Regions from separate parts of the Kribbella sp. CA-245084 genome, predicted to be linked through region 2. Evidence: riboswitches for the same ligand, from Rfam matches in the RefSeq annotation. Region 2 holds a riboswitch; the other holds the start of a gene.

Region 1 (3,403 bases), 2.2 Mb from region 2:
CGTACGTCGTCATCGTCGACGTAGACGTTCACGAAGCGGCGCAGCTCGCCCGAGTCGTCGAGGACGCGGCCCTTGATCCCGGGGTACGACGCGTCGAGCGAGTCGAGCACCTCGGTCAGCGTCGAGCCTTCCGCGGAGACCTCGGACACGCCCTGGGTGTACGGACGCAGGATGGTCGGAACCCGAACGCTCACACTCACTGCAGGCCTGCCTTCACGAAGGCGTCGTACGACGCGGGGATGGTCACCTTGGGGCCGACCCGGTCGGCCACGGCGTCGAGCGTCTTGAGCCCGTCGCCGGAGTTGATGATCACGGTCTCGGCCTCGGGGTCGAGCTGGCCGGTCGCGATCAGCTTCTTCAGCGTCGCGACGGTCACGCCGCCCGCAGTCTCGGCGAAGACGCCCTCGGTCCGGGCCAGCAGCTGGATGCCCTCGATGACCTCTTCGTCGCTGACGTCCTCGATCGCGCCACCGGTACGGCGGGCGACGTCCAGCACGTACGGCCCGTCGGCCGGGTTGCCGATCGCCAGCGACTTGGCGATCGTGTCCGGCTTGACCGGCTTGACCACGTCGTGCCCGTCACGGAACGCCTGCGCGACCGGAGAGCAGCCGGTCGCCTGCGCGCCGTACACCTTGTAGTCGGTAGCGTCGACGAGACCCAGCTTGCCGAGCTCGGTGAAGCCCTTGTCGATCTTGGTCAGCTGCGAACCGGAGGCGACCGGGATGACGATCTGCTGCGGTAGCCGCCAGCCGAGCTGCTCGGCGATCTCGAAGGCCAGCGTCTTGGAGCCTTCGGAGTAGTACGGGCGGACGTTGACGTTGACGAACGCCCAGCCCTCTTCCTCGCCGGCGATCTCGGAGGCGAGCTTGTTCACGTCGTCGTAGTTGCCCTCGACGGCGACCAGCGTCCCGCCGTACACGGCGGTGGTGATCACCTTCGGGCGCTCGAGGTCATGGGGAATGAACACGACCGAGCGGATGCCGGCCCGGGCGGCGGCCGCGGCGACGGCGTTGGCCAGGTTGCCGGTGGAGGGGCAGGCGAAGACCTTCATGCCCAGCTCGCGGGTCGCGCTGAGCGCGGAGGCAACCACCCGGTCCTTGAAGGAGTGGGTCGGGTTGCCGGAGTCGTCCTTCACCCACAGCTTGCGCAGGCCGAGCTCGCGGGCGAGGTTCTTGGCGTCGATGAGCCGGGTGTAGCCGGGCTCGGTGTTCGGGTAGCTGGCCACGTCGACGGGGACGGGCAGCAGCGGCTGGTACCGCCAGATGTTCTTCGGACCGGCCTCGATCTGCTCGCGGGTGATCGTCGGGTACTCGTATCCGACCTCGAGCGGACCGAAACACTCCATACAGGCGTAGAACGGGCCGAGCGGCGACTTCGCCCCACAGGCGCGACAGCTCAGGTGCGTACCGTTGCCGAAGGCACCTTCACGGATCGTGTGGGTGGCGGTCTGGCTCATGAGTGAGGTTCCCCTCTCATCTTCCCCGGGAGCCGGATCTCGGCGCGGGACGGATTTGGCACCGGTCCCTCGCTGAGATCACCCCGGACGGGGTCTCGACGGGGAGGGTTGCCGGGACGTCAACGGGCCGTTTCCCTCAGTCCCTCTGGATGAGCTGCCCCCGAGATTACCCAATCGGGTCCATATTGTGTCTTGTGATCCCACCATTCGAGACGGGCGATCTCAGTTGCGGAGCCGCTCAGGCGGCCCGGTCCCGGCGTACGTCGAGCATCCGCATCAGCGGTGTCGCGGCGACGCCGTGGACAACCACACTCAGCACGACGGTGAAGCCGACGGTCGCCCAGAGCCACGGTAGGTCGGTCCCGAAATCGGCACCGGCGTACGCCAGGTAGAACACCGACCCGACGCCGCGGATCCCGAACGCGGCGGTGACCCAGCGTTCGGAGCGGCGCATCGGCGTTCCGGTCAACGACACCCAGGCGGTCAGCGGACGGATCACCAGCACCAGCAGCAGGCCCAGCGCGGCACCGGCGAAGGTCAGCGGCCGCAGCAGCCCGGCTGTGATCGCCGATCCGAGGAGCAGCAGGATCCCCCAGGTCAGGATGTGTTCGAGCTGCTCGACGAACCCATGAAGGTCCTCATGGAAGTCGTGGTGCCGCTCAGCCGCGCGGAGTGTCAGAGCGGCGATGAAGACGGCGACGAATCCATACCCGTGCAGCACCTGGGCGAGTCCGTAGACACCGAGCGTCATCGCGAGGGCCAGCACGGGTTCACGCGAGTCGGCCAAGCGGAAGGTCCGCGAGGGTGCGGAGAAGGCCATCTTGCCGAGCAGCCAGCCGATCCCGAAACCGACCAGTACGCCGATCACGGTCCGCCCGATCAGATCCCAGGCGAACCACTCGAGTGCCCAGCCACCCACCGCACCCTTGGTCGCGCCGAACACCGCCGCATAGACGAACGGGAACGCCAGACCGTCGTTCAGACCGGCTTCCGAGGTCAGCGCGAAGCGAACCTCGTCATCCTCCTCAGGCTCGGCGTCCGCGCCGGTCGACGGACCCTGTACCTGCACGTCCGAGGCGAGAACCGGGTCGGTCGGCGCGAGTACAGCGCCGAGCAGCAGGGCGGTCGCCGGCGCCAGGCCGAGCAGCCAGCCCGCACCAGCGACAGCCGCGATGCACGCGGGCATCGCGACCAGTAGGAGCCGCCAGGTCACCTTCCACCGGTGCCAGCCGATCGGGCGGTCGATCGCCAGGCCGACGCCCATCAAGGCGACCAGGATCGTCAGCTCGGCCAGGTGCTTGGTGAGGCCTGACTCGACGATCGGACTGAGGTGGGACTGGTCGACAGCGAGGCCAAGGAGCAGTCCCGCACCGAGGAAGCCGATCGGCGCGGAGACGGCGTACCGGCGGAGCAGACGCGGCAGGACGGCGCCGAGCAGCAGCGCCAGGCCCGCCACGAGATACAGGCCGTCGCCGTTGATGGTCATGGTGTGGATCCAGTGCCCGGACTAGCGCAGGCGATGCGTCGCGCCCGGCGTGTGGGTGGGTAGCGCCATGCGCGGGCCGAAGCGGGGATGGTTGATGCCGGCCAGCTCCAACAGCCTTTGCACCCGGAAACGATGTCCTCGATACGGCTCGATCAGCTCGGCGCAGCCGTCGTCGTCCAACTCCTCGCCGATCAAGGCGTACGAGACGTTGCGCGACACGTGGTAGTCCGCGAACGAGAACGCATCCGCGTCCCCATGCGCTCGCTGCCGCACTTCGGCCGCCGTCCACACGCCGACTCCCGGGAGGGACCGCAGCCGCCGCTCGATCTCCTCGGAATCGGTCAGCTCGAGCGTCCGTTCCAACGCCTTCGCCCGCGTCGCCGCCGTCAGCACAACCCGCGACCGCCGCCCCTCGACACCCGCCCGCAGCCACTGCCAGGACGGGATCCGCCGCCAATCTT
Region 2 (3,403 bases):
TGCCGTCACGTACGCCGACGCCGTACTCCGCGCTGAGCGCTGCGGAAACGAGCGTCGAGGTCAGACCGGCGATCGTGAAGCAGACGGTGCCGACACGGTCCGCGTCGTCACCGAAGATCGAGTACGTCGTGACGTTGTCGATCTGGGCGAGCCCGGTCCGCAGACGGGCCAGCAGGCTGCGCTCGTGCTGCTCGATCGCGTCGCGGTGCTTGCTGATCGCAGCACAGGCACTCGCCAGCGCGATCGCGCCGATGACGTTGGGGGAGCCGCCCTCGTGCCGCGCCGGGCCGGTCGTCCACACCACGGTGTCCTCAGTGACGGCATGCGTCGCGCCGCCGCCGTACAGGTAGGGGTCTGCGGCGTCGAGCCAGTCGGAGCGACCGATCAGCGCGCCGGCACCGTACGGCGCGTAGAGCTTGTGACCGGACAGTGCGACCCAGTCGACATCCAGGGTGGAGATGTCGACCGGACGGTGCGGCGCCAGCTGTGCGGCGTCGAGGCAGACCCGCGCGCCGTGGGCCTTGGCCACCTTGGCGATCTCTGCGATCGGGAAGATCTCACCGGTGACGTTCGAGGCGCCGGTGAGCACGACGAGCCGTGGGCCTTCAGGCGCCTGGCGGAGTGCGTCGGCGACGCTCGTTACGGCATCCGTCTGGCTGGTCGGCGCCTTGAGGCGAACAGTCCGCTCGGCCGGCCAGGGGAGAAGAGCGGCGTGGTGCTCGGACTCGAACACGATCACAGTCGCGTCCGACGGCACCGCACGGGACAGCAGGTTGAGCGCGTCGGTGGTCTGCCGGGTGAAGATCACCTGGTCGTCCTCGCGTGCTCCAACGAAGGCATGCACCTCTTCGCGGGCCCGCTCGTACCACTGGGTCGTGATGCGCGAGGCGTAACCGTTGCCGCGGTGCACCGATGCGTACGACGGCAGCGCCGCCTCCACGCTGGCCCGCACCGACTCCAGACACGGCGCGCTCGCGCCGTGGTCGAAGTTCGCGTAGTCGGTGACCCGGCCGTCGGCCAGCGGGACCAGGAGGTCCGATCCGACCGTGGCGGGGATGCTGCCGGTGCTTCGGTGCGCCACCGTGAGGCGGGGCGTCGTCGTACTGGCAGGCTCGAGGATGGACAAGATCGACATGCTGCTGCTCCCGGGAAGTCCGCACTTGCCGAGCGGGGTATCCGCACGGCCTGGTCTTCACCCGGGGCACCCCACCGCGGAGGAGGGTTGCCGGCCAGCTAGCCGGGGCTTGTCGCTGACACTCATGACCTGCCGAGTACGGTAACGAACCGGCCACGGCAACCGCCAGTGCCTATCTCACATTTCGGGATCGCTGAACGCATCCTGAGACGGCGCAGACTGTGGGCATGATCGGACGACTGCATCACCTCGCGATCGACTGCCCGGATCCGCTCGAACTGGCGCGGTTCTACTCGGCGTTGCTCGGCAAGCCCATCACCTACCAGAGCGATGACTGGGTGGTTGTCGCCGACAACGACCACACGTCGGGCCTGGGCTTCCAGCGCGCGGTCGACCATCGGCGCCCGCAGTGGCCGGACCCGGAGCGGCCGCAGCAGATGCATCTCGACGTCATGGTCGACGACGTTGAAGCAGCCGGACCGCAGGTGCTGGCGCTCGGGGCCCGGCGGCTCGCCGGGACGGTGTACGAGGATCCGGCCGGTCATCCGTTCTGCCTGATCCCGCGACCCGGCTGGGCTCCGCCGGTGAACGACTAATCGATTCGCTGTCGGCGCTGCCGGCGTGTTGGACTGGCGCCATGACGTTGGATGCCGCGGTGTGGAGAGCACCTGCCGTCGAGCGACCGGATGGTTCGCTGACTGCGCCCGAACGCGAGTTGCTGCAGGGTTATCTGGACTTCTACCGGACCACGCTGCTGTTCAAGTGCGCCGGGCTGACCGCCGAGCAGCTGGCCGAGCGGCCGTCACCGCCGTCCAACCTGTCGCTGCTCGGTCTGATCCGGCACCTCACGAAGGTCGAGCGGATCTGGTTCCGCATCCACTTCGCGGACGCACCGGCCGAGCCACTGTTCGCGCCCGAGCTCGGGAAGGACGCGGACTTCGAGCTGGTCGATCCGGCCGACGCACAGGCGGCGTACGAGGGTCTGATCGCGGAGTGGAAGCTCTCCGACGAGGCCGCGGCCGATCACTCGCTCGACGACCGCTTCACGTTCAGCGGGGCCGAGTCGACGCTGCGGATGATCTACATCCACCTGATCGGCGAGTACGGCCGGCACTGCGGTCACGCCGACCTCTTGCGAGAGCAACTCGACGGCACTACGGGCGCGTAACGACGACCTGAGGACCTTCTAGGCTGCCGGGGTGCCGTTCACCCTCGCCCACCCCGCGGCCATCCTCCCGCTGGTCCGACGGCCGTTCGTGACTTCGGCCCTGGTCGCCGGCGCGGTGGCTCCGGATCTGCTGTACGTCGACCCGATCTACCGGTTCGCCACGCAGTACATCAGCGGCAACTTCACGCTGACCCTCACCCACGAGTTGACGTCGGCGCTCTGGCTCGACCCGCTCCTGGCCCTCCTGATGCTCGGGATCTACAACCTGGTCCTCAGGCGTCCTCTGACCGCACTAGCTCCTGCGGCCCTCGCTGCGCGTCTGCCGGCCGCCCCCGCCTTAAGGGTTCCGACGCTGTTCTGGAGCGTCGTATCCGCGATTCTCGGCGCAGTGACGCATGTCGTGTGGGATTCCTTCACCCACGGCGACGGCTACTTCGTCCGCCACTTCCCGGGCTTCTTCCGCGCCGCGGTGACCCCGGCCTGGGACGTCAACCGCATCCTTCAGTACGTCAGCACGCTCGGCGGCTGCCTCATCCTGGCGATCTGGCTCTACCGCTGGTACCGCCGTACGCCGCCCTCGGTCACTCCCCGTGATCTTGTGGCGCCATGGCTTCGGTACGCAGTGGTCGTCTTCGGCCTACTGCTGGCCGCCACCGGCGCCATCGTCGAAATCGGTCGCGCTGACGGCGACCTGAGCGGCGAGACGGCCGTTCGCCTCGCGCTTTCCGGTCTCGTGTCGGGTGGACTCGCCGCGCTCGCGTCGTACGTCGTCGTCTGGCATCTGCTCCGCCTGCGGAGGCCCGTGGTCACGCTGTGACGCTACGGATGGGGCAGCGTAATCGGCGTGTGACACGTGGGACTCAAGGGGTTATCGGGGTAGCCTGAGCAATATGGCGACCCGCACGTCTTCCCCGGCGCGGGCGCAGAAGTCGGCAGCCAAACGGCCGAGCACGGCTCGTTCGGCTGCTGGTGGACGCTCCCGTCCGTCCGGTGCCCAGAAGCGTGGGCAGAGCACGAAGCGCGGTGGATCATCCGCTGCGCGGACCAGCACGCCCAAAAACAGCGGACCGGGCCCGTTCGCGGCCGCCATGCTCGCGTTG

What was found. A riboswitch is a leader RNA that binds a small molecule or an ion and turns the genes downstream of it on or off. The one in region 2 is predicted to bind S-adenosylmethionine.
Region 1: linked by a shared signal. The riboswitch ahead of thrC (threonine synthase) and the one ahead of ACQPYH_RS17165 (aminotransferase class V-fold PLP-dependent enzyme) in region 2 are both predicted to bind S-adenosylmethionine.

The regions. Positions count from the first base shown of each region.
Region 1 is NZ_CP192053.1:1,399,256-1,402,658, reverse strand. Features, by position in the region: gene ACQPYH_RS06925 (ubiquitin-like small modifier protein 1) at 1-200, opposite strand, end outside; gene thrC (threonine synthase) at 197-1,456, opposite strand; SAM riboswitch class I at 1,470-1,612, opposite strand; gene ACQPYH_RS06915 (cation:proton antiporter) at 1,695-2,942, opposite strand; gene ACQPYH_RS06910 (DNA-3-methyladenine glycosylase family protein) at 2,964-3,403, opposite strand, start outside.
Region 2 is NZ_CP192053.1:3,574,031-3,577,433, forward strand. Features, by position in the region: gene ACQPYH_RS17165 (aminotransferase class V-fold PLP-dependent enzyme) at 1-1,135, opposite strand, end outside; SAM riboswitch class IV at 1,152-1,265, opposite strand; gene ACQPYH_RS17170 (VOC family protein) at 1,363-1,731, shown strand; gene ACQPYH_RS17175 (DinB family protein) at 1,773-2,303, shown strand; gene ACQPYH_RS17180 (DUF4184 family protein) at 2,335-3,120, shown strand; gene ACQPYH_RS17185 (DNA translocase FtsK 4TM domain-containing protein) at 3,194-3,403, shown strand, end outside.